3 regions of the Gottfriedia sp. S16(2024) genome follow, and region 2 is predicted to be linked to each of the others. Evidence: riboswitches for the same ligand, from Rfam matches in the RefSeq annotation. Region 2 holds a riboswitch; each other region holds the start of a gene.
The links. A riboswitch is a leader RNA that binds a small molecule or an ion and turns the genes downstream of it on or off. The one in region 2 is predicted to bind cobalamin.
Positions count from the first base shown of each region.

Region 1: it holds a riboswitch for cobalamin, as region 2 does, so the genes downstream of both, AB1282_RS21210 (ABC transporter substrate-binding protein) here and metE (5-methyltetrahydropteroyltriglutamate--homocysteine S-methyltransferase) in region 2, are expected to answer to the same signal.
Region 3: it holds a riboswitch for cobalamin, as region 2 does, so the genes downstream of both, AB1282_RS17640 ((2Fe-2S) ferredoxin domain-containing protein) here and metE (5-methyltetrahydropteroyltriglutamate--homocysteine S-methyltransferase) in region 2, are expected to answer to the same signal.

Region 1 is NZ_JBFLUO010000001.1:4,432,226-4,442,785, forward strand. It holds gene AB1282_RS21195 (cob(I)yrinic acid a,c-diamide adenosyltransferase) at 265-834, opposite strand; gene AB1282_RS21200 (ABC transporter ATP-binding protein) at 864-1,649, opposite strand; gene AB1282_RS21205 (FecCD family ABC transporter permease) at 1,646-2,698, opposite strand; gene AB1282_RS21210 (ABC transporter substrate-binding protein) at 2,664-3,623, opposite strand; cobalamin riboswitch at 3,748-3,919, opposite strand; gene AB1282_RS21215 (ATP-binding protein) at 4,067-5,851, opposite strand; gene AB1282_RS21220 (response regulator transcription factor) at 5,851-6,570, opposite strand; gene ccsB (c-type cytochrome biogenesis protein CcsB) at 6,807-7,973, opposite strand; gene resB (cytochrome c biogenesis protein ResB) at 7,994-9,610, opposite strand; gene resA (thiol-disulfide oxidoreductase ResA) at 9,639-10,166, opposite strand; gene rluB (23S rRNA pseudouridine(2605) synthase RluB) at 10,447-10,560, opposite strand, start outside.
Region 2 is NZ_JBFLUO010000001.1:3,185,257-3,195,816, reverse strand. It holds gene exaC (acetaldehyde dehydrogenase ExaC) at 1-1,264, opposite strand, end outside; gene AB1282_RS14940 (YitT family protein) at 1,430-2,248, shown strand; gene abc-f (ribosomal protection-like ABC-F family protein) at 2,336-4,168, opposite strand; gene AB1282_RS14930 (acyl-CoA thioesterase) at 4,572-5,066, opposite strand; gene metE (5-methyltetrahydropteroyltriglutamate--homocysteine S-methyltransferase) at 5,083-7,371, opposite strand; cobalamin riboswitch at 7,519-7,717, opposite strand; gene AB1282_RS14920 (amino acid permease) at 7,979-9,367, opposite strand; gene brnQ (branched-chain amino acid transport system II carrier protein) at 9,496-10,560, opposite strand, start outside.
Region 3 is NZ_JBFLUO010000001.1:3,737,278-3,747,837, reverse strand. It holds gene AB1282_RS17665 (cobalt-precorrin-5B (C(1))-methyltransferase) at 1-148, opposite strand, end outside; gene AB1282_RS17660 (precorrin-8X methylmutase) at 152-799, opposite strand; gene cobK (precorrin-6A reductase) at 800-1,612, opposite strand; gene AB1282_RS17650 (sirohydrochlorin chelatase) at 1,609-2,532, opposite strand; gene cobJ (precorrin-3B C(17)-methyltransferase) at 2,596-4,221, opposite strand; gene AB1282_RS17640 ((2Fe-2S) ferredoxin domain-containing protein) at 4,275-4,658, opposite strand; cobalamin riboswitch at 4,784-4,965, opposite strand; cobalamin riboswitch at 5,133-5,319, opposite strand; gene AB1282_RS17635 (DUF2187 family protein) at 5,907-6,101, opposite strand; gene lsrF (3-hydroxy-5-phosphonooxypentane-2,4-dione thiolase) at 6,929-7,720, opposite strand; gene AB1282_RS17625 (cupin domain-containing protein) at 7,724-8,092, opposite strand; gene lsrK (autoinducer-2 kinase) at 8,112-9,674, opposite strand; gene AB1282_RS17615 (sugar-binding domain-containing protein) at 9,679-10,002, opposite strand.

The DNA of each region.
Region 1 (10,560 bases), 1.2 Mb from region 2:
GTGTTTAATCAGCCCAAAAACTCGTAGACTGACAACTGGTAATTCATTAAAAAAAATAGACGAGACGCATAAATCATTGCAAATCCTTGACTCTTTTTTATGTATATTACTTAAGAAGTATTGAGCAAATGGATCGTGTAAACGCCAAGAAGTAGTTTTACTAAAACATACGCTCAATCATTCTATGATAGAAAAAAATTATTTATACAAAAAAAATAGCGATTGATTAGAAAAATTTAACTATTCAACCGCTACTTTTCTTATTTATTTTTTATCAGTTCGAAATACGATTGATCCTCGTTCGTATTCAACATCCTTAATATTTAAACGTGTGTTGATTACCCTTGCAAGTGCAAAGAAATAATCAGATAATCGATTCAAATATAAAAATACTGGAAGATGAATGTTTTCTTGCTTCATTAATGTTACAACCGTTCTTTCTGCACGTCTCGTTACCGCTCTTGCTTGATGAATGATTGCAGCAGGTTTTGACCCACCAGGTAGAATAAAACGCTGTAATGGGGGAGTTGCTTCCATATATTCATCGATTAATGTTTCAAGCTCTTCAACCATTTTCTCTGTCGTTTTAAAAGGGATGCTATCCTTTACTACTGCCAAATCTCCACCACAGTCAAATAGTTCATGTTGGATCTTTTGAAGTGCATTGTAAATATCTCTCGTATCCTCTTGATCTAAATATGTCATTGCGTACCCAACGATTGTATTTACTTCGTCAATTGTTCCGTAAGATTCTACCCTTAAATCATCTTTATCTACTCGTTTACCTACTAAGCTAGTTTGACCTTTATCCCCGGTTTTTGTATAAATTTTCATGAAAAACCTCTCCTTTTTTCAATTTTAATTTACAATACATTACTTTTATAAATAATGACTTTCTTATTTGTTTCGGGATTATCTAAAATTTGAAAAGATGTGTCATATAAACCTTTTAATAAATTTTCATTTAAAACTGAGTCTGTTTTTCCTTCGATATAAATTTTTCCGTCCTTTAATCCTACTAATCGATCACAGTAAAGACTTGCTAAATTTAGGTCATGAAAAACAGTTACAATTGTTTTATTCTCTTGTTTTTGTAATTCCTTTAAAACGTCTAAAATTTTAATTGTGTGCATTAAATCTAAATGGTTACTTGGTTCGTCTAAAAAAATATATGGTGTTTCCTGAGCGAAGCATTGAGCAAGAAAGACTCTTTGACGCTCACCACCACTAATTTCATTGATGAAACTTTTTTCCATCTTCTTAGTACCAGTCATCATCATTGCATTATTGACCGCAGTTTCATCGATTGTGGACCAGCTAGGAAAAAAGGAAGACGAATGAGCAAGACGTCCAAGTTTAACTGTTTCTTTTACCTCATAAGAATATGTATAGGAATTTTGTTGTGATAAAACAGCAATCTTTTTTGCTATTTGTTTATTTGACATACTAGAAACTAATTCTCCATCCAACATTACATTTCCTTTAGACGGCTTAAAAAGTCCACAAAGAATATTTAAAAACGTTGACTTGCCACTCCCATTTGGACCGATAATTCCTAGCCATTCTCCTTGATTAATAGAATAAGACAGTTCATCCAAATCAGTATGAATTCCATCATAAGAATATGAGATATCTTGACATTTGATCATACTTTTCCCCTATTTCTTTTCAAAGATAGTAATATAAAAGCAAATATTGGAGCACCAATTAGTGAAGTAATTACCCCTATTGGTAACTCTCTTGGGGCTAAAACAACTCTCGATAATATGTCAGACCCGATTAAAAAAATTGCTCCATTGATCATCGATAAAGGAAGTAATTTTTTATGTAATGGCCCTACAAGTATTCTAGTATAATGCGGAACAACTAATCCTACAAATCCAATTGTTCCAGAAACGGCTACTGCTGCACCAGATAAAATACTTCCTGTTAACAAAATTAAATAAGTAGATTTTTTCACATCAATTCCGATATGTTTTGCATTTGTGCTCCCAAATGTCATCGCATCTAACTGCCTATTTTGACTAAATAATATTAAGAAAGAAATGATTAAAAACGGTAATAAACTTAGAGAGTACTGAATGCCTCTCCCACCAATATTACCCATTAACCATCCAATTACTGCACGTAATTCATTATTTGAAAAAGTTATAAATAATGACAACAATGCAGAACAAAATGAACTTATGATAATTCCACCTAAAATAATTGTCTCTACATTAAGTGATCGATCCAGTTTTCTAACAAAGAGTAATAATAAAATAAGTGTACCAAATCCAAATAAGATACTAACTACTGGTAATGTAAAATAAGTAACAAAAGGTAAGCTTATTTGAAAAAACAATACAAACACTGCACCTACAGAGGCGCCTGAAGAAACACCTAATGTAAAAGGATCAGCTAAAGGATTTTTAAGTATTCCTTGAAACGCAACACCTGCCAATGAAAGGCACGCACCGACTAATCCAGCTAACATAACCCTTGGCACTCGTATATTCATGACAATTGTTTGAATATCAGCTGGAACATAATCAGTTTTAAATATAGCATCTGAAAAGCTAGAAATAATAGAAGAAAAGGGAATCGATGTAGACCCAATCGAAACCCCTAAAATAAATAAAAAAATTAATAAGATAATTGGAATTAAAAAGATTAAATATGTATTATTTATAAAGCTCTGGGTAAACCGCCTTTGCAATTGCTTCGACTCCCTCTGCAAGTCTTGGACCAGGTCTAGATGTTGTATCTGAATTAACATCATATACACGGTGATTTTTAATTGCGTTTACTGTTTGCCAGTTTTTCCTAGCCATTACAGTTTTTTCTAAATTTGGAACATAATATCCATAAGTTGTTAAAATCACATCAGGATTCGCTTTAATTGCTGATTCCTCACTATACTTTACCCAACCTTTTTCACTTTCAGCTACGTTTTTAGCATGAACAATCGAAAGCATTTCATCTAAGAAAGTACCTTTACCTGCTGTATAGATTTCTGGCGGACCAGAAATTTCAAGCCATACCTTTGGATTCGTAGTTGCTTTAGCTGTTTTTTTGCTAATTTCATCTAATTTTGTTTTCATACCAGTTACAACTTTTTTCGATTGCTCGGTTTTTCCAGTTATTTCTCCAACTTGTTGAATTGTATCATACACATCATTAATAGTTGCAGCATTTTTTACGACAAAAACATTAATCCCAGCTTGTTTTATCTGTTCTAAACCGTCAGCAGAAATTCCTAAACTTGATTCATGAGCTAAAACTAAATCAGGTTTCAATGAAATAATTTTTTCAACATTATATGTCATATCGGCATTATTTCCGCCAACTTTATCAATTGATTTTACTTCTTTTGGATAATTGTCAAAATCTGTTACCCCTACTACATCCTTGCCATCACCAATAGAAAATAAGATTTCAGTATTACTTGGAATAAGTGATACGATTCTTTTAGGTGCCTCTTTAAAGCTAATTTCTTTGTTCGTTGCATCTTTAACAGTCATTGGAAAAGTTGCTTGTTCTGTTTTACTTACATTCGATTTTTTTTGTGTCGTATCATTATTACAACCAAATAATCCTAAACACAATAACATAATGATAAAACTTGATAAAAACTTTTTCATTTAAATCCTCCTAAATAATTGAAATACATAAAAAAAACCCCATTCATTTTGAACGGGGCTGAAACAACATAAAAATACAAGAAGTCTTGCAACTGCTGCTTCAAATCCTTACTCCCCGAAGAATTGAACAAGGATGAATTTAGCAGGTCTACTGACTTTGTTTCAACCTACTCCGACCTTCCCATTCTTTCGAACAGTGGCTATTCGTTTCGTCCACATTACAGTTGCGGGGACAGTTCTGGATTATACCAGATTCCCTTTTAAGCAATACTTGCACTAAACTCATCAATATTTCATTAATTCAATCGTAAGATAAATTGGGTAAGAATTCAATTATTTTATTTATATGTTTATGATTTTACTAACATTTTATTTGTTTTTTGTGTGTTTTGTAGAAATTTCTTCTCTAAACATATGGGAAATATGTTTTATATGAAACAAGATTACTCTACATCTTTTTCGTTCATTCGTAAATTATGCGGTATTTTAACTTTAAATGTCGTTCCCTGTCCTACTTCACTATAAACCTGGATGGATCCACCATGTGCTGTAACAATATTTTTAACGATTGATAAACCTAAACCTGTTCCACTTCTACCTCTTGTACGAGCTTTATCTGCCTTATAAAAACGTTCAAATACAAATGGTAAGTCTTCTTTTGAAATCCCTGCACCTGAATCAATAAAATTAAATGTAGTTGATCTTTCATTTTGATTTACTGAAACAATTATTCTTCCATTTTCATTCGTATGTCTTATTGCATTATCAATTAAATTTGTAAAAACCTGTTCCATTCGATCCTCATCTATGTAGATATTCAAATGCGAAACATTGTCGATTTCACCAAATAGCTTAATATTTTTATCCTTTGCTAGACCTTTAAACTTACGTAAAATTCGATCCACAAATTGTACTAGAGGAACGAACTCTCTATTTAATTCGGTAAAACCGTTCTCCATTCTTGCTAAATCTAACAGATCATTTACTAAACGCCCCATTCTAAGAGACTCATCATAAATGATTTGTGACAATTCCTGCATTTCTTCTTTGGATTCTGCTACCCCATCAACAATCGCTTCGCTATAACCTTGTAATAAAGAAATAGGCGTACGTAGTTCATGAGAAACATGCGCTATAAAATCTTTTCGCATCTTTTCTAAACGTCTTTGTTCTGTAACATCTCGAATCACCGCTACAACGCCTCTTATATTTGTTTGATTATAAAGGGGCGACATTAAAACTTGCCAATTGCCTTGATCAAAATGTAATTCGATAAATTGCTTTTTCTCACTTTCGACTACTAATACAAATAAATCTAATAACTCATTTGTTAAAACAAGAGAAGAGGGATCTTCTAACTGATCATCATTAAGCATTTTCAAAAAGCGTTCAGCTGGTGGATTTGATGTCACGATTTGACCTTCTTTATCAATCGAAATTACCCCATCTACCATACTTGTAATAATATTAGAAACCTTCTCTTTCTCTTGTTTTAATGCATTCATATTAAAATTTAATTGTTTACTCATCTTGTTAAATGAATACGCAAGCTCTCCAATTTCATCACTTGAATGGATCGGTACTTTCACATTAAAATTTCCTGAAGTCATACTACTTACAACTTCTTTCATTTTTCTAAGAGGAGCTGTAATTTTAGAAGAAAGAAAGAATGAGAAAAATGTTGTTAATACGATTCCGATTGATGCCGCAAGCAAGACAAAATTAGTCGTTTGATGAATCATCACTTTTACAGGTTGTAATGTTTGGTATATAAATACAGCTCCATTATTTGAGTTTGTATGTAATGGAACACCCACTACTAATTTTTCTCTCTCACTATTTTCACCATAAACAAGTCTTTTACTGACCTCTTTATTATCAGTTAACGTTTTATTTAAGATTTCATCATTTTTTATTTCTTTAAAAGGTAGATCCTGTATTCCATAAGTATTATTTGAATACCATGGCTCCCTACCGTCAATAGAAATGATTACTCTTGAATATCGACTAACAATATTATTTGATAAATACTCAATATTTGAGAGTGGTTGACCATTATCTATTAATTGTGCAATTTTCGTTGCATCATCTTTCATATTTTGTACTTGAAGGTCAATGTAAAATTTTTCAAAAAATCCTATTAAGACAAAGGTCAAAAATGATAATACAAGAGAGACTAGTAAGATAATTGTCAGCCAAAGCTTTCCAACTAAACTTCTTACGATCATTACTCCTGACCTACTTCAAATTTATAACCTACACCCCAAACGGTTACAATCATTTTCGCAGCATCCTCAGAGCTTTTACTTAGTTTTTCACGCAGTCGTTTTACATGTGTGTCTACGGTACGTAAATCTCCGAAAAAATCATATTGCCAAACTGATTTTAATAATGTTTCACGATCAAATACTTTGTCAGGTGCCTTAGCTAAAAACAACAGTAATTCGTATTCTTTTGGTGTTAAACTGATCTCTTCCCCTTCAACAATTACCTTATGAGCATCATTATCAATCGTTAGATGCGGAAACACAACGATATCCTTCGCTGAAGAATTATCTGAAGTAAATACTGGTACAGGTGAAGAACGTCTTAATAGAGCTTTAACACGTAGTACTACTTCACGCGGACTAAATGGCTTAACGATATAATCATCGGTACCTACTTCAAAACCTTGAACTCGGTTTGTTTCTTCACCTTTTGCCGTTAACATGATCACAGGCGTTGTTTTTGTTTTTCGTAATTCCCTACAAACTTCAATTCCATCAATTTTAGGCATCATCAAATCTAGTACGATTAAGGAATATTCATTCTTCAATGCTAAATTTAAAGCATCCTCACCATTTTCAGCTTCGTCAATACTATATCCATCACGTTCCAAATACATTTTTAATAATCGTCTAATACGATCTTCATCATCTGCTATTAATATTTTTATATTTTGATCCATAATTTCGACCCCCTCTACATAATTTTACATAATAAAAATTGGATATTCTAGTATAATTTGTGAACATTTTTACATAATTCTTAGAATTTATTATTTCCATAAAATAGTGAAAAAAAACTTGGCAGCAAGAGTGCGATTTCTAGGAAACCAAAATTAAGTAAATGTGGACCGAAATAAAAATTAGAAAAAAAAGCCTTGTAAAGGAAGGTTTATTCCTTTACAAGGCTGATTATTAATTACGCATATGAGTGTAAACCAGCAATGATTAAGTTTACTGCAATTAAGTTAAACATAATAATTGCAAATCCCAGTACGGCTAACCAAGCAGATTTTTCACCTTGCCAATTTCGTTTGAAACGAAGATGTAAAAACACTGCATAGAATAACCATGTTATTAATGCCCAATCTTCCTTTGGATCCCAGCTCCAGAACTTTGTCCAAGCAATTTGAGCCCAAATCATAGCAAAGATTAATCCACCAAGTGTAAATACTGGAAAACCAATTGCTACAGCACGGTATCCGATTTCGTCTAATAATTCACTATCGACTTTTTGTACAAATGGTTGTAAAAATGCACCAATTCGTTTTCTGATAATTAAACGAATGATTGCATATAATGCTGCGCCAGCAAAAACTGACCAAATTACAGTGTTCAATTTTTTAGCATTAACCATCGCTGGCACTTCTGCAAGGGCTTCAAATTTATCTTTTGTTGTCAATTCACCTTTATGTGGACCAACAATTGATGGAAGATTATAGACCATTTCTTCTTGTAATTTATCTTTATTAATCCAATTATATTTTGCTTCGTATCCAGATGCATTAAATGCTGTAGAAATAATAACGAAACCAACAACAGTTACTAAGAAATATAAAACTGCTTCAAGCCAAAATGTTTTCTTTGTTGATACTTTTTGATCGATATTTTTAATTAAATAAATTAGTCCTGTAATAAAGCTAATCGCTAAAATAGCTTCCCCTAAAGCTGCTGTTGTTACATGGATATGTAACCAATAGCTTTTTAAAGATGGAACTAATGGTTTGATTTCATGTGGAAATACTGATGCATAAGCAATGATGATTATTGATAAAGGTAATGCGAATAATCCGATTATATTTAAGCGATACATAAAATAAATCATGATAAACGCAAAAATTAACATCATTCCAAAGAATGTAATAAATTCAAATAAATTACTTACAGGTGCATGTCCAGCAGCAATCCATCTTAAAATAAAATAAGTAATTTGCGATAAGAATCCAATTAATGTAATCGAAATACCAATAGTACCCCATCTATTAGGACCATTATCATTTGTTTTCATCGAGCCGCCAAAAAAGAAAGTAGCTACTATATAACAAATAAACGCGATAAATAAAAAATTACTACTTAGCTCGTACATATTTTCCCCCTAGTTAAACACTATTCTTTAGCTTGTTGATCTATCGGCAATTCAATTTTTGTGTCTACAAACACTTTCTTTAATTCCATCTTTAAACCATAATAGTTTTTATTTGTAAATGCCGCAACCCAAACTTCCCCATCTTGATTCTGTATCCAAACGCGTCGGTGATACCAATACATACCTTGAATTACACCGATCATAAAGATTGCTCCTCCAAGTGCTAGTAACCAAAGAGTTAAATCTTTACGTACTGTTAAACCTGTTGAATCTTTTGTTTCAATCCCTGCAAATGACATTTTATATTTGTTTTCACCATTTGGTTCAATATTTTGTTTAATTGCAACAAATGCTACTTCGCCTTTTGGTGTTTTTGGTGTAGTCATTTTAAATACAAACGCTGGATTGTTTGGTTTTCTTGTTTTTGTATCAGGCTGACCATCAGAGTTAAAATAGAAATCTGGAAAATAATTTTTAAGTTCTACTTTATATCCATTTTTTAAGTCATATACTTCTTTAGGATTTTGTAAATCTACTGTGATTGGCCCTAATTTTTCACCTGTTTGTTTATTTTGTAATGTAAATAAGAATGCACTAAATTCACCAATTCGATAATCTACTTGATATAGAGCGAAGTTTTGGAACTTTAAAGGTTCATTAACTTTAATACTATAATCTTTTACTTTTTTAAGTTTTGGATCTTCTCCTGGAATTAAATTTCCTTCGCGTTTATACAACGTCACATCGGCTTGATAGTTTTTAGGTATTTTATCATTTCCAAAGCGCTCAATCGCTTTTTTATAAACTTTACCCTCTTTATCTTTATCATATGTTTCCATATGGAAATCATTTAATTTAATATAATAGTTTTGGTTTGTACCAACGACAGGTTTTAATTCGCCTTCTTGAACCCAAAGAGCTTTATCCATATACATTCCAGGTACATATCTCATCATTACCCCAATAAGGAAGATAATTAACCCTATATGGTTTACATATGGACCCCAACGAGAGAAACGACCTTTTTCTGCTAAGATATTGCCGTTTTCTTCACGAATCTTATAACCTCTTTTACGCAAATTAACTTTAGCTTTTTCTATTTCGTCTGGAATATGATCAACTCTACTAATTCCGAACATTTTTTGTCTTTTTAAAAAGTTTGGATGTCTAGTAACAGTTTGTTTGTTTAGAGCTTTATAGAGTGGTAAAATTCGATCTAAACTACAAATTACTAGTGAGATCCCAATCGATGCAACAAGTAACATGAACCACCAAGAGTTAAACGTATTATCCAAACCGATTGCATCGTATATTTTACCAAAGATTCCATATTCATCTTGATAATACGTTGCAGGATTCGCAGTAGGTGGTAATAAATCTCTTTGTGGAAAAATAGTACCTAATGCTGCTGCTACTAGCGTAATTAGAATGATTACAACTGCTACCTTTACAGATGAAAAAAACGTCCATATTTTATCTATATAAGTTTGATTATTAACGATTGATCTTCTAGCAGTCCCTTCATATCGCATATCAAGTATTTCTGTTGCTTTTTCATCTTGAGGTTTACCGCATGACTCACATATTTCAGTACCTACATGATTAAGATGACCACATTCACATTTAAAAGTCTCCATTTTATTTCCCCTTACTAATGTACACTCATCATTTTGGTAATATTTCTTTAATATAACTTTCAAAAGAATCTGGTGTCATTTGACCAGTTACGATTCTCTTTATTGTTCCATCCGGACTTACAAAAAACGTAGTTGGTAAAGGGTTAACACCATACGTATTTAAAACCTCTTGATCTTTATCTATTCCGACTGGAAATTTAAGTTTATAATCGCTTACAAATCTTTGTACTGAAAATTTCGATTCATCTGCATTCATTGCAAGTAACTCGATTCCTTTTCCCTTATATTTCGAATAGATTTCATTCATAAATGGCATTTCTCGCTTACATGGTTCACACCAAGTACCCCAAAAGTTAACAATCACGCCTTTTCCTTTTTCACCTGAAAGAGTATACTTTTTACCAGTATTTAGCTCCGTCATAGCAAAGTTTGGCGCTTTACTTCCTTTAGTAATAACTTCATCTTTCTTAAAGAAATTTATGTAAAAAGTATAACCAATTGCACAAACCAAAACTAATAGGATAATTGTTCGAATTAACGTTCTATTTTTCTTCATATATGCAGTTCCTCCCATATGATAGAATATCATTATTTCCTATTCTTGAATAGAAATTTGATACGTTTCAAAAAAGACTAAATTTTCAATCTTTTATCCCAAAATATTAAATGTTTAAAGCAAAGAAAAAACTCGGTATTTACCGAGTCGTAGTGAAAAAATAAGATATCAGACTGAATTAAAACATATTTTCTAAAAATGTTAACCGGATTATAAATAAGTACTGAATTTAGGTTAAGTAACTAAGTAAAAAAGCAGTGATCATCAGTCTGATTTATCATTAGCGTGGCTTTGCTGTAGCCATTGCTCTTAGTTTTTTCACTTCATGAGGTGATAGTTCTCTTGCATCACCAGGAGTTAATCCACTCAAATCTAAAAACGCATATCGTTCACG
Region 2 (10,560 bases):
CGATTTCCAATGCCTCTTCTTTTGTTTTAAATGTAGTAACCGAAACAACAGGACCAAAAATTTCTTCCTGGAATACTCTCATTTTATTGTTCCCTTTGAAAATTGTAGGATTTACATAAAAACCATCTTTCAATTCTCCATCAAGAACATTACGACTACCACCAACTAAAACTTCGGCACCTTCATTCTTTCCAATTTCAAAATAAGATAAAATCTTATTCAATTGCTCGTGCGAAGCTTGAGAACCGATCATTGTTTGAGGATCCAATGGGTTTCCTTGTTTAATCGCTTTAACACGTTTTACCGCTCGATCCATAAATTCCTCATAGATTGATTCATGAATAAGTGCTCTTGAAGGACATGTACAAACTTCTCCCTGATTTAAAGCAAACATCGTAAAGCCTTCAAGTGCTTTATCGAAAAACTCTTCATTGTCTACTACATCTTCAAAGAATATATTAGGAGATTTACCACCTAATTCTAATGTAACAGGAATTAAATTCTTTGAAGCATATTCCATAATTAGTCGCCCAGTTGAAGTTTCACCAGTAAATGCAATTTTCGCAATTCGATCACTTGAAGCTAATGGTTTACCTGCTTCAAGTCCAAATCCGTTTACAACGTTAACAACCCCAGGTGGCAATAAATCTTGAATTAGTTCCATTAAAACTAATACAGAAGTTGGCGTTTGCTCAGCCGGTTTTAGAACAACACAATTCCCTGCAGCAAGGGCTGGAGCAAGCTTCCAAACAGCCATTAATATTGGGAAGTTCCATGGAATAATTTGTCCGACAACCCCTAATGGCTCTTTATAATGATAGGCAACTGTATCACCATCAAGTTCACCGAGTGATCCTTCTTGCGATCTGATACAGCCGGCAAAATAACGGAAATGGTCAATAGCTAAAGGAATATCTGCAGCTAAAGTTTCACGTACAGGTTTACCATTCTCCCAAGTTTCAGCGACAGCGAGATATTCTTTATTTGCTTCCATACGATCAGCAATCTTATGTAAAATATTTGCCCTCTCAGTTACTGACATTCTTCCCCATTTACCTTTTGCACCGTGTGCTGCATCAAGTGCTTTTTCGATGTCTTCTGAAGTCGATCTTGCCACCTCACAAAAGACTTGTCCAGTTACTGGCGATACATTTCCAAAATACTGTTCCCTTACTGGTCTTACCCATTCGCCACCAATAAAATTGTCATAACGATTTTTAAACGTAATTAATGAACCAGATTTTCCAGGTGTTGCAAATACCATAATGATTCCCCCTTAATAGCTTGTCTCTTTATAAACCTATGAAAGCGCGTTAATAACTATGACAAATAATAGATATTTTGTTTAATAGAAATTTTTTGATTCAAAACTCATTATTAGGTAGAATGATAGAAGTGAAAAAAATCTGTTAGAAAATGAGGGGTAACTGTGCGTAAAAAATTCGTAGATATTTTATATCTCCTTGTTGGTTCAGCTATATTTGCAGTCGGTGTTAACTTCTTTGCAATACCGAATAAATTAGCTGAGGGTGGCTTTACCGGCATTACGATGATTACTTATTATCTATTTAACTGGTCACCTGATGTCGTATATTTTGTTTTAAATGCTTCCTTGTTAATAATTGGATATAAATATTTAAAGAAACAACTAATAATATATACAGTTATTTCCATTGTAGCCATTTCTTTTTTCTTACGTATGACAGACGGTTATGGCGTACCAACAAGCGAAACTTTACTAGGTACTATTTTTGCTGGTGTTTTAATCGGACTAGGGTTAGGAATTGTCTTTCGTGCGGGTGGTACAACAGGCGGTTCCACGGTTCTAGCTCAAATGGTTCATCAATCCTTCGGGTGGAGTATTAGTAAATCTTTACTATTATTTGATCTAATTGTTGTTTTAGGTGGTTATTTTGTAATCGGCTTTGAGAAAACATTATATACTGTAATTTCTATTTATATCGGTATTAAAGTTTTGGATTTTATTATGGAAGGATTAAATCCTAAAAAAGCGATTACGATTATTTCCGATCAGGCGAATGAAATTGCACAAATCGTATCAAATGAAATGAATCGAGGAGTAACGATTTATCCTGCAAAAGGCCACTTCTCTGGCCTACGAAAAGAGTCCTTATACATTATTCTTAATAATAAAGAACTATTTGAACTTAAAAAAATAATTCACACAATTGATCCAAAAGCATTCGTCGTTATACATGATGTAAATGATGTACTAAAAGCAGGGTAAATAGTTTAGTACAACTCGGATCTATAATAAAAAACAAATCACCATAAGTAATCCAACTTAAGTGATTTGTTTTTTATTTTTAAGCGCTCAGCCTTTCTTTTCCCTTCTCTCAGTCAATAACCTTTCATTTATTCCATCAAGTTCTTTTTGTAGCTTGACGATTTTTGAAATTTGAGCTTTCTTTTCTTCATCCGTATCTTTTTCCTCTGCATTCATTGCAGCTATTTCTAGTTGTAATTTAATTCGTTCATTTAATAAAGTTTGCTGATCGTTTGAGATGTTCTGTCTTCCGTTCCATTCTGCAAAAGATCCTTTGAATTCATAAAGATTTCCATTTTCAATATGAATTACGCGATTTGAGACCTTTTTTAGTAAATAAGGATCATGTGACACTACAACGACTGCTCCAGGATATGCAGCTAATGCTTCCTCAATTCTTTCTCGCGTGTGAATATCTAAATAGTTTGTTGGCTCATCAAGCACTAGTAGGTTTGAATCAGAAAAGTATAATTTTACGAAAGCGACTCTACATTTCTCTCCCATGCTTAGTTGGGCAATATTTTTGTAAACATCCTCTCTTCTAAAAAGGAAACATGCTAAAATTGTTCTTGCTTCAGTTTCAGTCATATTTGGAAGTGATAAAATTTCATTTAAAATTGTTGAATCCTCATTTAACGCTTCAAGCTCTTGCATAAAATACCCTATTTTTAATTGAGGATTCTGTTTTACAGATCCACTATTAGGAATCATTAATCCTGTTAATAATTTTAAAAATGTTGATTTTCCAGATCCATTTTTTCCAATTACAGCTAATCGATCTTCTCGATTTAAACTAAAATCAACTTGATTAAATAACGCTTTTTCATCATATGAAAAATCAACTTTTTCAAATGTAATCATTTGTTTTGCTGAAAATGAATCATTTTCAAAGCTGGCTGAAATTGTTTTAACTTCTTTTGGTTTATCTACTTTTCTTTTCTCTAATCGTTCTAAATCCTTTTCTTTTGATTTAAATCTTAATGCGTTTTTAGCCGCTTTTTTCTTTGCAAAAGGATCACGTTCACTAGCTGCATTATGCGAGCTTGTAAACCATTGTTTATATTGATTAATTGTTTCAATGAGCTTTTTCTTTTCCGCTTCTTGTTTATTATATTGTGCTTGCTGCGTTTTTTGCTCATGTTCTTTTTGTATTTTATATGTTGAATAACCACCATTATACTTAAAAGTACCATTTTCCGTTAATTCAACAGTAACTGTCGCAACATCATCAATGAATTGTCGTTCATGAGAAATAAAAAGTACACTACCTTTAAAATTTTGTAACCATTCCGTTAACCATTGGATTGACTCAGTGTCTAAATGATTTGTTGGTTCATCTAAAATTAATAGCTTTGGTTGCTTCATCATTATCTTGGCTAATTTAACTTTTGTTTTTTGTCCACCACTTAAATGACTGAATGGGATATTCCATAACTCTTGTGGTAATTGAAATTTCTTCAAAACTTGATCTATTTTCGTTTCCCAATCATAACCATCTAATTCTAAATATTTACTTAAACTCTCGTTATATTTAGCTAGATTCTGTTCATTAGACAGATCAAGCATATACTTTTCTAAATTCTTTTTGATGAAATATCGCTCTTGATCAAATGACTCGATCACTTCCCTTGCTGAAAAGTTTTCTAGATTCTCTTCATCGGTTAAAAGCCATCCAATTTCATCTTTTGAATAGTGAATTTGTAGCATTCCTTTTTTCAATGGAATATTACCTAAAATGGCATTAATAAATGTGGATTTTCCAACTCCATTTTCACCAATTAATGCTACCCTTTCACCATCTTTTATGTCTAAGTTTCCATTTTTAAAAATTGTTTTTCCATTTAACTCTATTTCTATATTCGATGTTTTTATAATAAACATATACTTCACTCCATCCGATTTTAAAATATCACTCTGCGCAAAAATACAATCTTTAACGAGAGAAAATAAAAAACACACAAGCAGTATCTGCCTGTGTGTAAATTGGATGTGATTTAATAAGCCGTGTATATATATAAATATATACGTTAGATGATATTTCAAATGAAATATAATAATAAATAAACCATGTATTAAAAACAATGGATTAATTTAATATTAGTATAGGCTCATAAATAGACATAGTTATCCAATTTCTCTGATTTCAGGCAGAGTACTTTTTTGCTATAAAATTCGTTAGCTTAAAAAGTTATCGGATATTGTACATAGTGTCTAAATTTGATGCCTCCTTAAAAATATTAATTTAATCTTAGCTTACTTTTAGTATGTTTTCAATGCTTTCTTTTTATTCTTTCCAAATTAATGCCAATTCCTTACTTAATTTTTTTCTTAATTGGCGACTTTCTAAACGTTTAAATGCTAATTGCTGTAATTTAATTTCTTCATCAGTTTCTGGTATTGCCTCTACTACTTTATGTGGTTTACCATCTTTAAGTGCAACAAATGTAACAAAACATGTTGCAGCAACTCTTTTTTCACCTGAAAGTAGATCTTCGGCAGTAGCTCGAACAAATACTTCCATTGAGCTTGAGCCTGTTAAGATCACGAACGATTCATAATATATGCAGTCACTTTCTCGAACTGGACATAGGAACTCTACTGAATCCATCGATGCGGTTACACATTCCATTCTCGAATGCTTTGTAGCTGAAATGGAGGCAATTAAGTCCATTGCGGCAAGCATTTTTCCTCCGAATAATGTACCATGGTTATTTAAGTCAGATGGAAATATTCTACTACTATCAAATACTCTAGATTCTTTTACGTATCTACCACTCATCGATTTCACCCTATCATTAAATAATTGAATAATATTTTTCTCGAACTTTTTTTGCAGATTTTACCATATTTGATAAGGCATCTATTACCTCAGATTCATTTCGTGTCTTTAAACCACAGTCTGGATTAACCCAAAATCTATTTGCATCACACACTTTTAAAGAACTTAAAATATTCTCTTCCATTTCCTCAACCGATGGTACCCTTGGACTATGAATATCATACACGCCTAAACCAATTCCAAATGGATAAGGAGACTCAGATAAATAAGTAGAAAATTCTTGATGACTTCTTGCATGTTCAATTGAAATAACATCTGCATCTAATTCAATAATTGTGTTCATAATATCGCTAAAATTGCTATAACACATATGTGTATGTATTTGCGTTTCATTTCGGACGCTTGAAGTAGCTAAACGAAATGCTCTCGTTACCCAATTTAAATATTGATTCCAATCTTTTTGCTTCAAAGGTAAACCTTCTCGAATTGCAGGTTCATCAACTTGAATAATTGAAATACCAGCAGCTTCTAGTGCTTTTACTTCTTTACGTAAAGCTAACGCAATTTCATTTGCTATTTCCTCTCTTGTACGATCCTCACGAACAAACGACCAATTTAATATTGTAACAGGACCTGTTAACATCCCTTTGACTGGTTTAGTTGTTATACTTTGTGCATACTCAGTTTCATTTACAGTAATTGGCTTTGTAAATTCGACTTTACTAAAAATAATTGGCGGTTTTACACAGCGCGATCCATAAGATTGAACCCATGCTTTTTTCGTGAAGGCAAATCCCTCTAGTTTCTCACCAAAATATTCAACCATATCCGTACGCTCATACTCGCCATGTACTAATACATCCATATCAATATTTTCTTGAATTTCAATCCACTCATTAATTTTCAATTTAATTTGATTCATATATTCCGATTCATCGATATTTCCTTTTCGCCATTGCTGTCTTACTTGTTTAATTTCCTTCGTTTGAGGAAAACTTCCAATAGTAGTCGTTGGTAAAATCGGTAAATTCATTACTTTATTTTGTAAAGGATATCTTAAATGAAATGGTACTGGTCTTCTAAAATCTTCTTCATTAATGGATTCTAATTCATTACGAGTTGATTGATTTTTTTCACTAAGTTGTTTTAAATTTTCTAAACAATTACTTGCATATTTAACTTCATTATCAAACATGCTCGCTTTGTTAATTAATAAACTTTTTAATATAACTAACTCTTCCAATTTTTCATCGGCAAACGCTAATGCATCAAATAATGTTTCATTTAATAAATTCTCTTCAGTTTTTGTAACTGGTACGTGAAGCAAACTACAAGATGGTTGAATCCACCAATCTTTGGGACTTATTTCTTCTTTGAGAGAATTCAAAAACTTAATGCAATCATTTAAATCATTTCTCCAAATATTACGCCCATTAACTATTCCTACACCTAGTACTTTGTCATTTGGAAATCCGTGCTCGAGTATTGACTGTAAATTTCCATCTTTACCGTGTACAAAATCAAGTCCAATGCCATCTACAGGGAATGAAATTAGTTCTTCATATTGTTCAACTGCTTCAAAGTAAGTTTGTAGCATTATTGATAATGAAGGGACAGCTTTTGCGATTTGAGCATAAACTTCTTTCATAAACCGAATATCTTCGCTTGATTCTTCTAACACAAAACATGGTTCATCAATTTGTACCCACTCAACACCTTCATTCTCAAGCTCTTTAAGCATTTGAATATATAGGCTTACTAGATTATTAATTATGTTTCGTTTTTCTTCTTCTTGGTAACCTTTTGCTAACTGTACAAATGTATAGATTCCTAGAATGACAGGTTTCGTTTTTATACCAAGCTCAAGTAATGCCTCTTTGTATGCTTCTAACGGCTTATTGTATAGTAATCTAGATTGCTTGTCCTTTTGATATTCAGGTACGATATAGTGATAATTTGTATTAAACCACTTCGTCATTTCACAAGCTACAATGTTTTTACTACCCCTTGCTAATGCAAAATATGTCTCTAGACTAGGTTTTTCATTTATTTCACCAAATCGACTAGGAATCCAACCAAACATAGTAGCAATATCTAACACATGATCATAAAACGTAAAATCATTTACAGGGACTAGCTCCACACCTAAATCGTGCTGTTTCTTTATTGAGCTTATTCTCAATGATTTCATTTCTTTTTCAAATTCTTCTTCATTAATTTTCTTTTGCCAAAAGCTCTCTAACGTTTTTTTCCATTCACGATTTTCACCAATTCTCGGATATCCTAAATTACTTATTTTTACCATTTTTTCCCTCTCCTTTTATCTAAAATAAAAAAGCATTTTTATCTCATAAGAGACAAAAATGCCTTTAAGTTGGAAAACATAAATAATTAGAATACGTTAACTTAAGCTTTCTTTCCATAAGGCACCTCCCTATCTCTCGTAGGTCAAACAGCGTCGTTAGAATAGGCAGGTCTCCTGACTTAAGAATCTTTGTAAATAAAAGCCTTCCCTAAATTAATAAGTGGCATCTTCTTATTTACTCCTCTATTACAGTGGCGGGACCGTGTTGGAATTAAACCAAACTTCCCTTTTAAGTAAATGATTTCAAACTATGATCTTCATTTACACCTATTCCCTACTATTTAGTTTTCATCATTTTGTCATAAAATGCAAAAATAGTCAAAATATTTATTTTTTATTTTCCGTATAAATTTTAAAAAAATTTTTATTTTAGGTTAAATAGATACTGCTGATTCATTATACAGACAATAAAAAAATGCACTCGCATGATAATCTCATCCATCTTAATTACTGGTTGATTTTATAATACGAACGCATTGATTGTTAAAAAAATTTATTTTTTTATTGTATAACTATAGTACCTCTTATTATCAAACTAAGTGATTGATCAGTTAGCTACCTTTTCATCTGTTTGAGCATCTAATGGTACACGTTTTCCGATACCGAAAGCATAAAAACAAATGACAAGGATTGCCAAGAAAATAATTCCCACAATAAGTGATATACGCGTGTCATCATTAAACCACATACCGATTAGGACCAAAACTAAATAAGCTAATGTTAAGTAGTTAGTAAATGGTGCAAAAGGCATTTTAAAAGGATGATTCTTAATTTCATCTCCCTTTACTTTTCTGAAACGAATATGACTAATTAGAATGACAAACCACGGGATCATCCCAGGAAGTACGCTTGCACTGTATACATACACGAATAAGTTTTTTGGTGCAATAAAATTTAAAATAACGCCGATTACTAAACCAATTAGTACACCAATCGTACCGAATAAAGGCACTCCGTTATTTGAGACTTTTGTAAAATATTTTGGAGCTTGTCCATTTACACCTAATGTATATAGCATGCGTCCTGCGCTATAAATACCACTGTTACAACCAGACATTGCAGCAGTGATTACTACAAAGTTAATAATTCCAGCAGCTGCTGTAATACCAACTTTTGCAAAAGTTACAACAAACGGGCTACCAATCGAATTTAGTTGGTCCCAAGGGAAAACCGTTACTATTACAAAAATAGCACCAATATAGAAGATTAAAATACGCCAAATAAGACTTTGAATCGCTTCTTTTAATGTCTTTTTCGGATTTTCTGCTTCTCCAGCTGTAATACCAATTAATTCAACGCCTTGATAAGCTCCAACAACTAGTGAAAGTGCAAAGAAGAAACCTGACCAACCACCTGTAAAGAAGCCGCCATTTTTCCAAAGGTTAGATATTCCAATCGCATTTCCTCCGTTTCCTAAACCGAAGAAAATTAGACCAAACCCTGCAACAATCATCAATAAAATTGTAACGACTTTAATCATTGCAAACCAAAATTCAAATTCACCAAATGATTTAACGGAAATTAAATTTGCTGCACCAAGAATCACAATTGCAATAATTCCTGGTATCCAAGCAGGTAGGTCTGGAAACCAATACTTCATATATGCCCCAACTGCAATAATTTCTGACATTCCAACAATAACCCACTGGAACCAGTTACTCCATGCAGTCATATACCCAGCTAAAGGGTGGATATATTTATGGCCAAATGTCGCAAATGAACCTGTACTTGGCTCTAGGTAAAGCATTTCCCCCATTGCACGCATAATGAAGAAGATAAAAATCCCCGAAATTGCATAAGCAAGCATTACTGATGGGCCTGTCCAATGAATTGTACTCGTTGAACCCATAAATAATCCTACACCGATTGTACCGCCTAATGCAATCATCTGAATATGGCGCGCTTTCAATCCTTTTTTCAATTCCTTTTGTGCCATTCTATTTCCTCCCCTTCCTGATGAAACAAGTGTCACTTTTTGAATCAATCTTAAAAACTTCTCCCCTAAAACCATTACTAACTTATTAAGAATTTTTACAGTTAAAAAGCTTCTTTATTTTCCTATAATTAACTGATCTTTCGAATTGAACTTGGAATATTTTTCTTATTTTTCTTGCGTAAAATACTAATAAAATAACCAATAAAACCACCAACAATAGCTGGCACAATCCAACCTAAACCTAAACTATACAAAGGGAGGTACTTAGTGAAAAAATGATGAATTACTTCAATTTGTATTCCAGCTGAGTTTAACCCATCAAATAGACTCACAATAAAAGTTAAGATCAAACTGCCTTGATACACTTCTGACCTACCTTGGAATGTATAGTGTAAGAATGTTAAGAAAATTAAGGATATAGCGATAGGATATAGTGTCATTAATACAGGAATTGAAACTTTAATTAGCTGTGTTAAACCTATATTTGCTATAAGAGTACTAAACACAGTCAGAATGATCGCAATTTTTTTGTAAGAAATGGCTGGAAACATTTCATGAAAAAAAGTAGAACAAGCAGTGATCAGTCCAACACTAGTAGTCAAACATGCCACTGTAATCATTAAACCTAATAATATTGCTCCATAGGAACCAAAATAATAGTCTGAAACTTTCGCTAAAACTTCAGCACCATTATCTAATCGACCAAGTTTCTCAACACTTGAAGCGCCCATATAAGTAAGAGCAGTATAGATTATTGCTAAAAGTGAAGCAGCTATTGCTGTTGACTTTCCACAAACGATCATAAGCTGTTTTTTAGTCGTAACTCCTTTTCCTTTAATTGCGTTTACAATAATAATTCCAAAAACAAAAGCTACAAGAGCATCCATTGTTAAATAGCCTTCTTGGAAACCTTTAAAAAACACATTTGTTGTATATCCTTTAAATGGCTCTTGAAATTTTCCAATTGGATGAACAATAGCGATAACAACAAGCAATCCGATAAACGTTAATTTAATAGGAGTTAGAAATTTTCCTACTACATCAATAATCTTTGTAGGATTAAGTGATAACAAGCATGTAACTGTGAAAAATAAGATTGTAAATATGATTAATGCACCAGGATTTGCATCATTTGATAAAAAAGGTTTAACGCCAATTTCAAACGATACATTCCCTGATCTAGGGATAGCAAA
Region 3 (10,560 bases), 550 kb from region 2:
TTGCAAACCGCTTAACGGGCAAGTATATCGTTGATTCTGTTTGCTGTTCACCGGTAATTAATGCCGTCAGCGCTGCTTTGGTGGTTGCTGTTGCGCAGGCCCCAGTCGTATATCCTTCCCGCAGCTTACCTTTTGGTACTTCCTGCATGGGTTATCCGAGTTCAGCCATAATGGAAATGGCATTTAATGCGGCAACGGTCACGGTACTGCCACCTTTACGGCCAATATTGGTGATGAATGGGATATCGAGCTTAGCTAGTTCTTCCTTTGACTCAGCCGCAGAAACAAACCCAACAGGCAATCCAATGACAAGACCAGGTTTTGCTTCTCCTTCTTTAATTAGGCGGATAAGTTCGAGTAAGGCGGTTGGGGCATTCCCAATGGCAAAAATACCGCCATCTGCTTCTTTGATCGCCTTTCGCATCGAAATAATCGCCCTTGTTGTATTCAGCCGTTTGGCTTCCTGGATGACATCTGGGTCGGAAATATAGACTTTGATTTCTCCACCGAATTTTTGAATTCGCGCTTTATTTGCCCCACTTTGAATCATTTGAACATCTGCAACTACCATTTTTCCGCTCCGAATAGCCCGAATACCGGACTGAATAGCGTCAGGATGGAAGAGGACGCTTTGCCCGAGTTCAAAATCAGCGGATGCATGGATGATACGCTGGACAATTGGATACTGTTCCTCGGTAAAAGGATGCTCACCAATTTCTTCATTAATCATTTCAAAACTTCTACCTTCAATCTGTTCCGGCTGGACGGTTAAGGGTTTAAATTCGGTACGAAAATCCATTTATCTCACTCCTGTATTAAAATGATTGTTCTGTTGTAACCTTGGTGTGGAACCAATCTTTTTATGTAATTCTGCGATGACATCGATAAAATTAGTATAGACGGTGCCATAATTCAGTTTCGGGCGGCCAATAAGGATAACCTCAATCCCCAGTTCCTTGGCTGCTTCCACCTTTTCATCGACCGATCCGACTTTCCCACTCTCTTTAGTGACCATTAAGTTCACGCCATATTGCTTATATAGGGCTTTGTCGAACTCTTTTGAAAATGGGCCCTGGATCGCAATAATATTTTTCTGCGGCAGTCCTAGTTGCTCACATTTTTCCATATTATCCATACGAGGCAGCATCCTGGCGATCAAGCGAATGTCCGGGTTACCTAATAGTTTTTCTGTGAAAATTTGAAGCGTCTTGCTGCCTGTCGTCAGCATTACCACGCCTTTATTGGCCAATGCAAGCTCGGCAGCTTCCTCGTAGCTTTCGACGACTTTCATTTTGTCATATTGGAATTTTTGTGACTCCCGTTCATACCGAACATAGGGGATTCCCGCCGTTTCGGCCGCCTTGATTGCGTTTTTGGAAGCTTCTTCAGCAAACGGATGACTGGCATCGACAACCGCTAGAATCCCTTTTGTGTCAATCAACCTCACCATGTCTGTATCCGTTAATCTTCCTACTTGAACACGTATCCCTGACTCCCTTAATTCAACTGCTGCATTTTCTGTGACTACTGAGGCAAGGAAATCGAAGCCTTCCTTTTTTATTTCTAAAGCAAGGGCTCTTGCATCACTTGTTCCGGCTAACACGAAGATCATCCTCTATCTCCAGCCTTTTGCACCGCATGTTCGTGATCATGGTGATGGTCATGATGGTGATGGTCATGGCCGTGATGATGATCGTGGTCATGATCATGGTGGTGGTGATGATCGATATGTTCCATCACATTAAGACGATATTGGCAAGTATCGCAGTTCATCTTCACCTCATCACGGAGAGCTTCTTCCACCCGATCTATTAAAATCCTCTGTAATTTTGGATGATAACCAAAATAGTCAGCCAACCGAATTTCGACAGCGGGATATTGATTTTGAATAGGTACCATCATATCTTCTAAGCGTTTAATCAGGATGCCAGTGAATAGAAAGTAAGGCAGGATTACTACTTTTTTTGCTCCAAGTTTAATACAGCGCTCAATCCCTTCGTTCACTAAGGGATTGGTCACCCCCATAAAAGCAGGTTCGACGATTTTATAGTTTGTTTTTTCCCATAGTAATCTAGCAATTTTATATAAATCACTATTCGCATCGGGATCACTTCCGCCACGTCCTAACAAAAGGACAGCCGTATCGTCTTCGATGGTTTCTACATTCTCGCCAATTTCCATTAATCTAGTTTTTAGAATTTCAAATGTTTCCTCATGAACACCAATTGGCCGACCATAAGTAAATTGAACAAGCGGATATTTATTCTTTGCCTCATCAATAGCTGCTGGAATATGAATTTTGGAGTGTCCTGCCTGTAAGAGCATGATCGGAATCACGACAATATGGTCGGCCCCTTTCTCTACACATAGATCGATGCCCTGATTCACTGTTGGTCGTTCAAATTCTAAAAAACACGTCTCGACCAGAAAAGAACCTTCCCAAGTCTTACTCATCTCACGGATGAACTCACGAACCTGCTGATTTCCCTCTTGATCTTTACTTCCATGCCCCACAAATAAAATTGCTCTCAAAATATTTCCTCCCCTTTGTTTTTTAAATGCCTTACCTTCCAATTACCGCTAGTCTTCTCTCCTTTATTCCCCGCAAACAGCCGCTTCGATTTTAAGGTTTGGTGTGATATCCTGATACACAAAACCTTGAACCTCTTTGACCCGTTTAAAAAATTTATAGAAACGTTCATTTGGATAGGCCTTTTGTTGGTACTCTTGAACAATCCCCTCTATGATTCCCACAATTTTGTCCGGTGCAATTCCTTCAGCTACGATTTGGCCAGTATGAGCGGTTCTTCCTGCTGTCTTGGCTCCTAAAAACAAATCAAACGCTCCTTTACGGTAGACAATGCCAATATCTTCTTTTACGGCTCCATAACAGGCCATGCCGCAGCCATTCACACCAAGCTTCAGTTCTTTTGGGAGTTCTATGCCACCAAGCCTTTCTTGTAGCTCATCGGCATAAGGAATGGAATCCTTCTTTTCTCCGTCACAAAAATCACATGCTTTTACGGTTAATACGTCGCCAACAGGAGCAATTAAAAAGTTGGCTGTAGTTAGTTTTTTAATAATCTCATCAGGCTTAGAGGTTAAAATTTGCAGCTTCATAAAATGGTCTTGTGTGTATTCCATGACTCCTTCTTCTCCGACAATTTCGGAAAGAATAACCATCTGATGCGCGGTAAATTTTTTATTGACGACACCAGGGCTGACCGCTACCTCAAAAATAGATTGAAAGTCTTGCTTCACAATTAAATCTTGGTTTCGTCCATAGGTCTCACCAAGGTTCATTTGCAAGGCTTCCTCAGCCAACTCTCTTGGCGACTCTTTCACTGAGGTTGGGGTGACTGATTTCTTGTTTATCGGCATTACATCTTCCATTTGCTCCAGTGCCCATGGTTCGGCTTCCTTTTGCAGTCGCTGATGCGGTTTCAAAGGCTGAATTGCCTGATTTAATGTATACTTCCGCTGATAACCACGCGGAGTGATCATTAATTCATCGTAGAAAAATGTTGAAGAGTTGCCTATTAAAACGGTGGTTAACATGCCAATTTCATGATCTAACATCTCTTGTAAATTGGTTAAGACGATCTTTTGACTATCACGGAAGGCGCTCTTTACCAATCCTACAGGGGTGTCTGGCGAGCGATATTTTAATAGAATTTTTTGTGCTTCCATGATCTGCCGTGTTCTTCTCCCGCTTTTTGGATTGTATAGGGCAATGACAAAATCAGCTTGAGCTGCCGCTTCGATTCGTTTCTCGATCAAACTCCAAGGTGTTAAATGGTCACTTAAGCTAATCGTACAGGCATCATGCATGACCGGCGCGCCTAATAAAGCAGCACAGGAGTTGATGGCAGAAATGCCAGGAACCACCTCTACTTTTACCCCTGAGTCTTTTTTCCAGCCTTTTTCAATTAGCACTTCGTAAACAAGTCCTGCCATTCCATATACACCGGCATCACCGCTCGAAATGACAGCTACCGTGTAACCGAGCTCAGCTTGTTTCACAGCCTCTTGGGCACGGCTCACTTCTTCTGTCATTCCTGTGCTGATGATTTGCTTTCCAGCTATTAATCCCTTGATTAAATCAACGTAGGTTTTGTATCCGATGATGATATCACTTTCTTGGATGGCTTCCTTTGCCCGTCCGGTAATATGTTTTTCATCACCAGGGCCAAAACCAATTACCAATAATTTGCCTTTCACACTATTACGCCACCTTTCACAATTTCAAACTAGAATCCAGCTACTATCCGCTGTTAAATCTTTTCTTTAACCGCTTTTTGTATTCCTTCGATGCATTCCGACCCTTCTGGATGTATGAATCCAGCTTCGGAATATTGATAGATCGAATGCTCCTGAAGGCAATGACCTTCCGCCAGATGACGCTTTACAATCGTAGTTCCCACTTCTGGGGTTACGTTTTTATACCAAGTCCCTGAAGGATAGACGATGGCAACGGGTGCATCCTTACATCTCCCATTGCATCTCGTTCTTGTAGTATGTATGATTGAATCTAAGCTTAAATTGGTGATTTCATTCCGTATTGCTTGTGTCGCTTCCTCCCCACCCTTTCTCATACAGCTGCTGCCGTTACAAATGAAAACATGGTGTTTCGTTCCTTGTAAATTCCAAGTAGTCATGTCACACACTCCCTTTCGTTTTTTCATAAAAAAAGCACCCCTATGAACATAGGGGTGCAGAATATATACACACAAAAAATAGCGATGTAAGTTCAGCACTTCTACCTATGTTCCCGTAGGTTGATTGAAGCTATTAGGTAAAGGCAGGTCTCCTGACTTAGGTTCATCATTCTATTGCGTCTTCCCAAATTCCTTCAGTGACATCTGCAATGAACTCCCCTTACAGTGGCGGGTACCGTGACGGATTTAAACCGTACTTCCCTATTAAGCACAATTTTCATTGTGCACCAATCCTAATCTATTCAATTTTTAAAAAGACTTGTTTCTTCTAGAGGCATAAAAAAATGATTTAGAATCATTAAAACGAAAAAATCCGTTCAACATAAGTTGAACGGATAAAACGCCAGCACAAAGAAAGTTAATAAATAATCCTTTTTGTCCAAACGTTTCATCTTCTCAACCCCCGAAGAACTCGAAACTTTAAAAGCTAAGACAGGTCTCCTGACTTGTGTATCTTCCTACTTTAGACCCTTCCCGTAACGTCCATATAAACGTTTCAGTGGTTTGTCTATTTCGTCCACACTTACAGTTGCGGGGACAGTTCTGGTAATGCTCCAGATTCCCTATTAAGCCCTAAGGCATCTTAACTAATTGTTAACAAATTAATATTTAATTTATTATATATTAATATACTAGTCTATCAGATTTAATATTTCAAGAGTTTTTAGACTTCTTTTAAGAAAACGCTAACCGCCAATAACTTCATCCTGTTTAAGTAATTGAATTAATATAGAAATAGCAGAAATTAAATATCGACATTTCTTTTTTTAAAACTTATTGTTATTTAAGGACAAGTAAAAAGAGAACTCTTCGTGTGGTTTTCTTGTAAATTTGTGCGTGAAATTGTCCGCACTTTTTTTATTTTTTATTTAATTCTATAAAAATTAAAATAAAAAAACCTTGTAATTACAAGGTTTTTTAATTATATTTTCTCGACTACTACAGCCGTTCCATAAGCAACAATTTCATTGTTACTCTATTACATCTTATCAACCCGTTACATTTTCACATCACAAAACCTATCTAATCCGTCCCGAGTACTGGCCCCACCTACGCCAAATACGATGATGGCCACACATGCCATCCAACCTACTATTCAGTATATCAGAAAACGCTTACATTTTCAATATTTAGAATTTTCGTTTAAAATATTTTATAACTCATGTATAACTGACTTTCCTTTTTCCTTCATACATCATCAAATACTTGATAATTTTTGTGTGATACAACTGTTCTGTTTCCTTCAAACAGCAATTCCGTTTTATTATCGATTATATTTACAATAACTGTATTTTCATTGACCTTTTCAACAATCCCTTTAATTCCATTCTTAAAAAAGACATGTTCCCCTAATTCAGCTATATTTTTTGCCTTGAATTTCATCTTCTTCTCCCCAATCATCATCATTATTTTTCTTAGTTTCACTTCATTGCTATATTTTGATTTTTCTTATTCACAATTGAAAACGCCTTCATCAATATGTAGATGAACATTAGTTCGTACCAAGTTAGCTAGCTTAAATGATAATACGACTAAATCCTTTTTGTAATTCTAACTTATACAAATAACCTAGTGGACATTTTTTTATTCGTTTCATACAATGATGAAAAATTAAGAAGAATGATTTTAATTACTTTTTTTTTCAAACTACTTTTTTATTATATTACCAAAACTTTAGATATAAATATAGTATTTTTTTTGAATACTGAAATTTTAGGAGCGTTTAAAGACATCGATATGGTTATTATAAAATTGACTTCAAGCGAAAGGTAAAGGAGATTAAACAAAATATTCTACGATATTTTAAGCTAATTACCATTTAAAACATTGATCAACTAATACCTGTATCTAAAATTAAATATTAATTCGTTAGAATGGGCATATAAAAGATGGAATTTTAGCTCCACCATTTTTGCTAAACGTCAGTTAGTTCATTTGTTTGACCGTATCACCAAAGTATCAACTAGTTTAGAATCATCACCTTATACAACTAATAAAAATAGTCCGTTAGTAACATTTTTTAAACCATTAAAAAAGTGTAAGAAATTTTTACATCCCTACACTTTTCTTAATTGATTAATTATTTTTGTGACACAGTTATTGTTTTTGGACTTGTCGTAACTTTAAGCCTTGTTTACTAATCACTTCTGTTGATACTGTGTTCGTAGCATTATGGTGGTATTGTAAAAGGTTTCCTTTTTTTACACATATTAAGCTTTTACTTTTGAAGAAGATTCATATAAATCTACCGCTTCATTTACTGTGAATCCTTTATGAACGATGGAATGTATCGCTTGGATCATTGCAAGTGGATGTTGAGATTGCCAAATATTTCTTCCCATATCCACACCAGCTGCACCTTGCTCCATAGCATTATACGTAATTTCTAGTGCTTCACGAATTGTATCAAATTTGGGGCCACCTGCAATAACTATTGGAACCGGGCACTTACTTGTTACCTGTTCAAAGTCGTCGCAGTAATAAGTCTTAACAATATCGGTTCCCATTTCAGCAAGAACTCTTGAAGCTAATGCTAAGAACCTGGCATCCCGTTTTTCAAGCTCTTTTCCAACTGCAGTAATTCCAAGTACAGGTATTCCGTAATCATGAGCATCAGTTACAACTTGAGCTAGATTTGTTACTGTTTGAGTTTCATAGTCAGATCCAATAAAAACCGAAACCCCTACACCAACAACATTATGGCGAATTGCTTCTTTTATTGAAGTAACAATCGTTTCATTCGCTAGATCCTTCCCTAACGTTGTAGGACCGCCCGAAACACGAAGAACCATTGGTTTTTCCGTATTTTTCGGAATACATGCTGCAAGTGTACCTCTTGTTAAATATAGTGAATCCGTGTATGGAAGTAAGTCTCTGACAGTTTCTTCAGGCTTTTCTAAACCTCTTATTGGCCCTAAGAAATAGCCATGATCTATCGCAAGCATTACAGCCCTCTTATTTGGTAAGATTTTGTTTAATCGATTTTGAAATCCCCAGCTCACTATCTATTCACTCCTTAACTTGATTTCTGGATTCTTTATATTCACAACATCTCTTTCCAAAATATGCGGAGATTTAATGAAGAGGGCTTTAAAGATTTTGTCAGTTTGATTGATAAGGTAATGTGCATCTCCTGGTCGGCATTGAATCATATCACCTGGTATTGTAGGAACTTTATTACCATTAATATAGAAATCTATCTGCCCTTCTAGGATATAGAAAATTTCTTCGCAAACTGTATGATAATGGTTTTGGAAGTCTTGACCTGGTTTCAATACAACCACACCAATATCTATATTTGGACCTTTTGTTAAATATTTCGGCCCGTTGTCGCCAAACCGATAATCGAAGTCATTTTCGTGAACTTTCTTCATCCCTTCACACCCTTTCACATTATTCCAGACCAGGTGCCTTCCACATATGCGTGGTTAAACCACGATCAGCAAGTTGAAGCTGTTCTAAATATACACTTCTCCACTTTTCATAGATTTTTAGGTATTGTTTATGATTTTCATTGTTAGGTATATGCGTCCTCTCCCACTTTACAACTTGTTTAACTGCTTGATGGATATTCTCATAAATTCCTATGCCAATCCCCGCAAATAATGCGGTGCCAAGTGCTGCTGTTTCTTTAACTACAGGTACTTTCACTGGTACTCCAAGGACATCTGCTAGGGTTTGGCTCCAAAGTTTTCCTTTCGAAGCACCACCAGTAAAAATAACTTCACTTGGATAATAATCAGTTTCTTCTTCTATAATCTTTAAGTTTCCTAGTGTGATAAGCGCAGCATTTTCTTGAATCGATTTAAACATTTCTTTTTTACCAGTCTTTAGAGGATCTAGAGTGAGATTAATAAATGATGGAGATGCATGACGCCAAGCGCTATAATTCATCGTATCTGAAAATATAGGAATAATCCCATTTGCCCCAATTGGAACATTTTTTGACTTTTCTTCTAAAATTTCATACGGGTCTCGACCGGTCATTTTTGCTTCTGTTTTTTCCAAATCACAAAATGCATCACGAAACCATCTCATTACAAGCCCGGGGAAAAAAGCAATGGTTTCTAGCTGCCATAATTCAGGCACTGCATGGCAGTTAACCCGTATACGGCCACTTTTGTCAACTAAAGGCTGTTTCACATTGACTTCCTGTTGCCAAAATGATCCACCTGATACAACAGCTTGCCCCGCTTTTACCGCACCAACACCAACAGAAGCCATTTGAGCATCTCCGCCTCCACAAATAACCGGAGTTCCTGAATTCAAACCTGTGTACGCTGCTACTACATCCGTCACGTAACCGATAACGGTACCAGCTTCATTTACCGGAGGAAATAAATTATTTTTTAGTCCGCACATTTTTACTACATCACTTTCCCAATTCCTTTTCTCAATATCAAATATCCCTGTAGTACACCCATTTGAAGGATCCACTTGAAGTTTCCCTGACAATTTATAAAGAATCCAATCATTAATCATTGTCATGTCAGTGGCTTTTTCATAAATGCCTGGTAAATGATTTTTTATCCACAAAAGCCTTGGCAGTGCCCCTAATGCAAACATTTGACCTGTTAACCTATAAATCTTGTATTCTAATTCAGGATCTAATTCCTTTAATGCTTTGACTTCATCCGAAGCTCGAGCATCTACATTTGCACAAGCCCAAATCTCCTTACCCGTTTCATCATAAAGGACAATTCCTTCCCTCATACTCGTTGCACTTATCGCTTTTATTTTTTTACCGTCTACTCCTGTTTCTTCAATAACAGACTTTACACACTGAACGACTAACTTCCAGTTTGTTTCCCAATCAAAATCCATAGATCCTGGATACTTATCATTTGATAAATGGTTCCATTCTATTTGTGAAAACCCAACTTGATTTCCTAATTGATCAAACAAAACAGCGCGAATACTACCAGTACCAGCATCAAATGCCAGAATGTACGCCATTAATTTATTTCACCTCCATATTGAGTAATGAAATAGCTGTAGCTTCATCTGTAATCAACAACGTAATATACTTTCCTTTTATAGCTCTGTATATGGCCTCAATTTTTTTCTCTCCGTCAGCCACGGCTATAACATTTAAAACTCTTAGACTCTTCAAGTCCGTTCCGATTAGCCTTTTTGGGTGTGTCAAATCAATAATTTTACCATTTTGATCGTAAAATTGACCTAAAATATCGCTGGCTTCATTCGGTTGTTTAATAAATGTCAGTTCGTTCATGGTCATTTTTTCTTCCTGAATAATCGTGGCATCAGGATAAATACCGACAATACCAACAATGATTTATATTGTGGATTTAGCCACCTCGGAATGTCTTTTATTGAAAGTTTAGATAAAAATTTTCCTGTCATTTCTTCGGTTGAAGCCAAAAATGGAGCAGGAATTATATGTATATCCTGAAATTTTTCCAAACCGCCCTTTTTTTGACGGCGATTATGGAGATAGTAAGAACTACCCCATTTAAGATTACAACTGAAATATGACTAAAGGGTTCCATTTTCAAGTATTCAATCGTTCTGGAAACAGCTCTTCTCCAAACTAGGCCAACCATAAATATTTATTTTGAGTTAAGCTCTCTTTATAGTAGTACCAGGCTACTTTCATCAGCATATTTTCCATATAACCTACTTGGCTCATCTACTACTACACACCATAACGAAAGTTTCTCATTAAAAAAATTGTTCACCTGCTTATTAGAAATATATCCGTAATCTTAATAATAAGACCTTACAAAATAAGTTTCTGAATATTCAAATTTTATTTCAGACTGATAATATTTTTGTAATTTGAACAAATATCGACTTAATTTTATTGATTATTTCATTATCA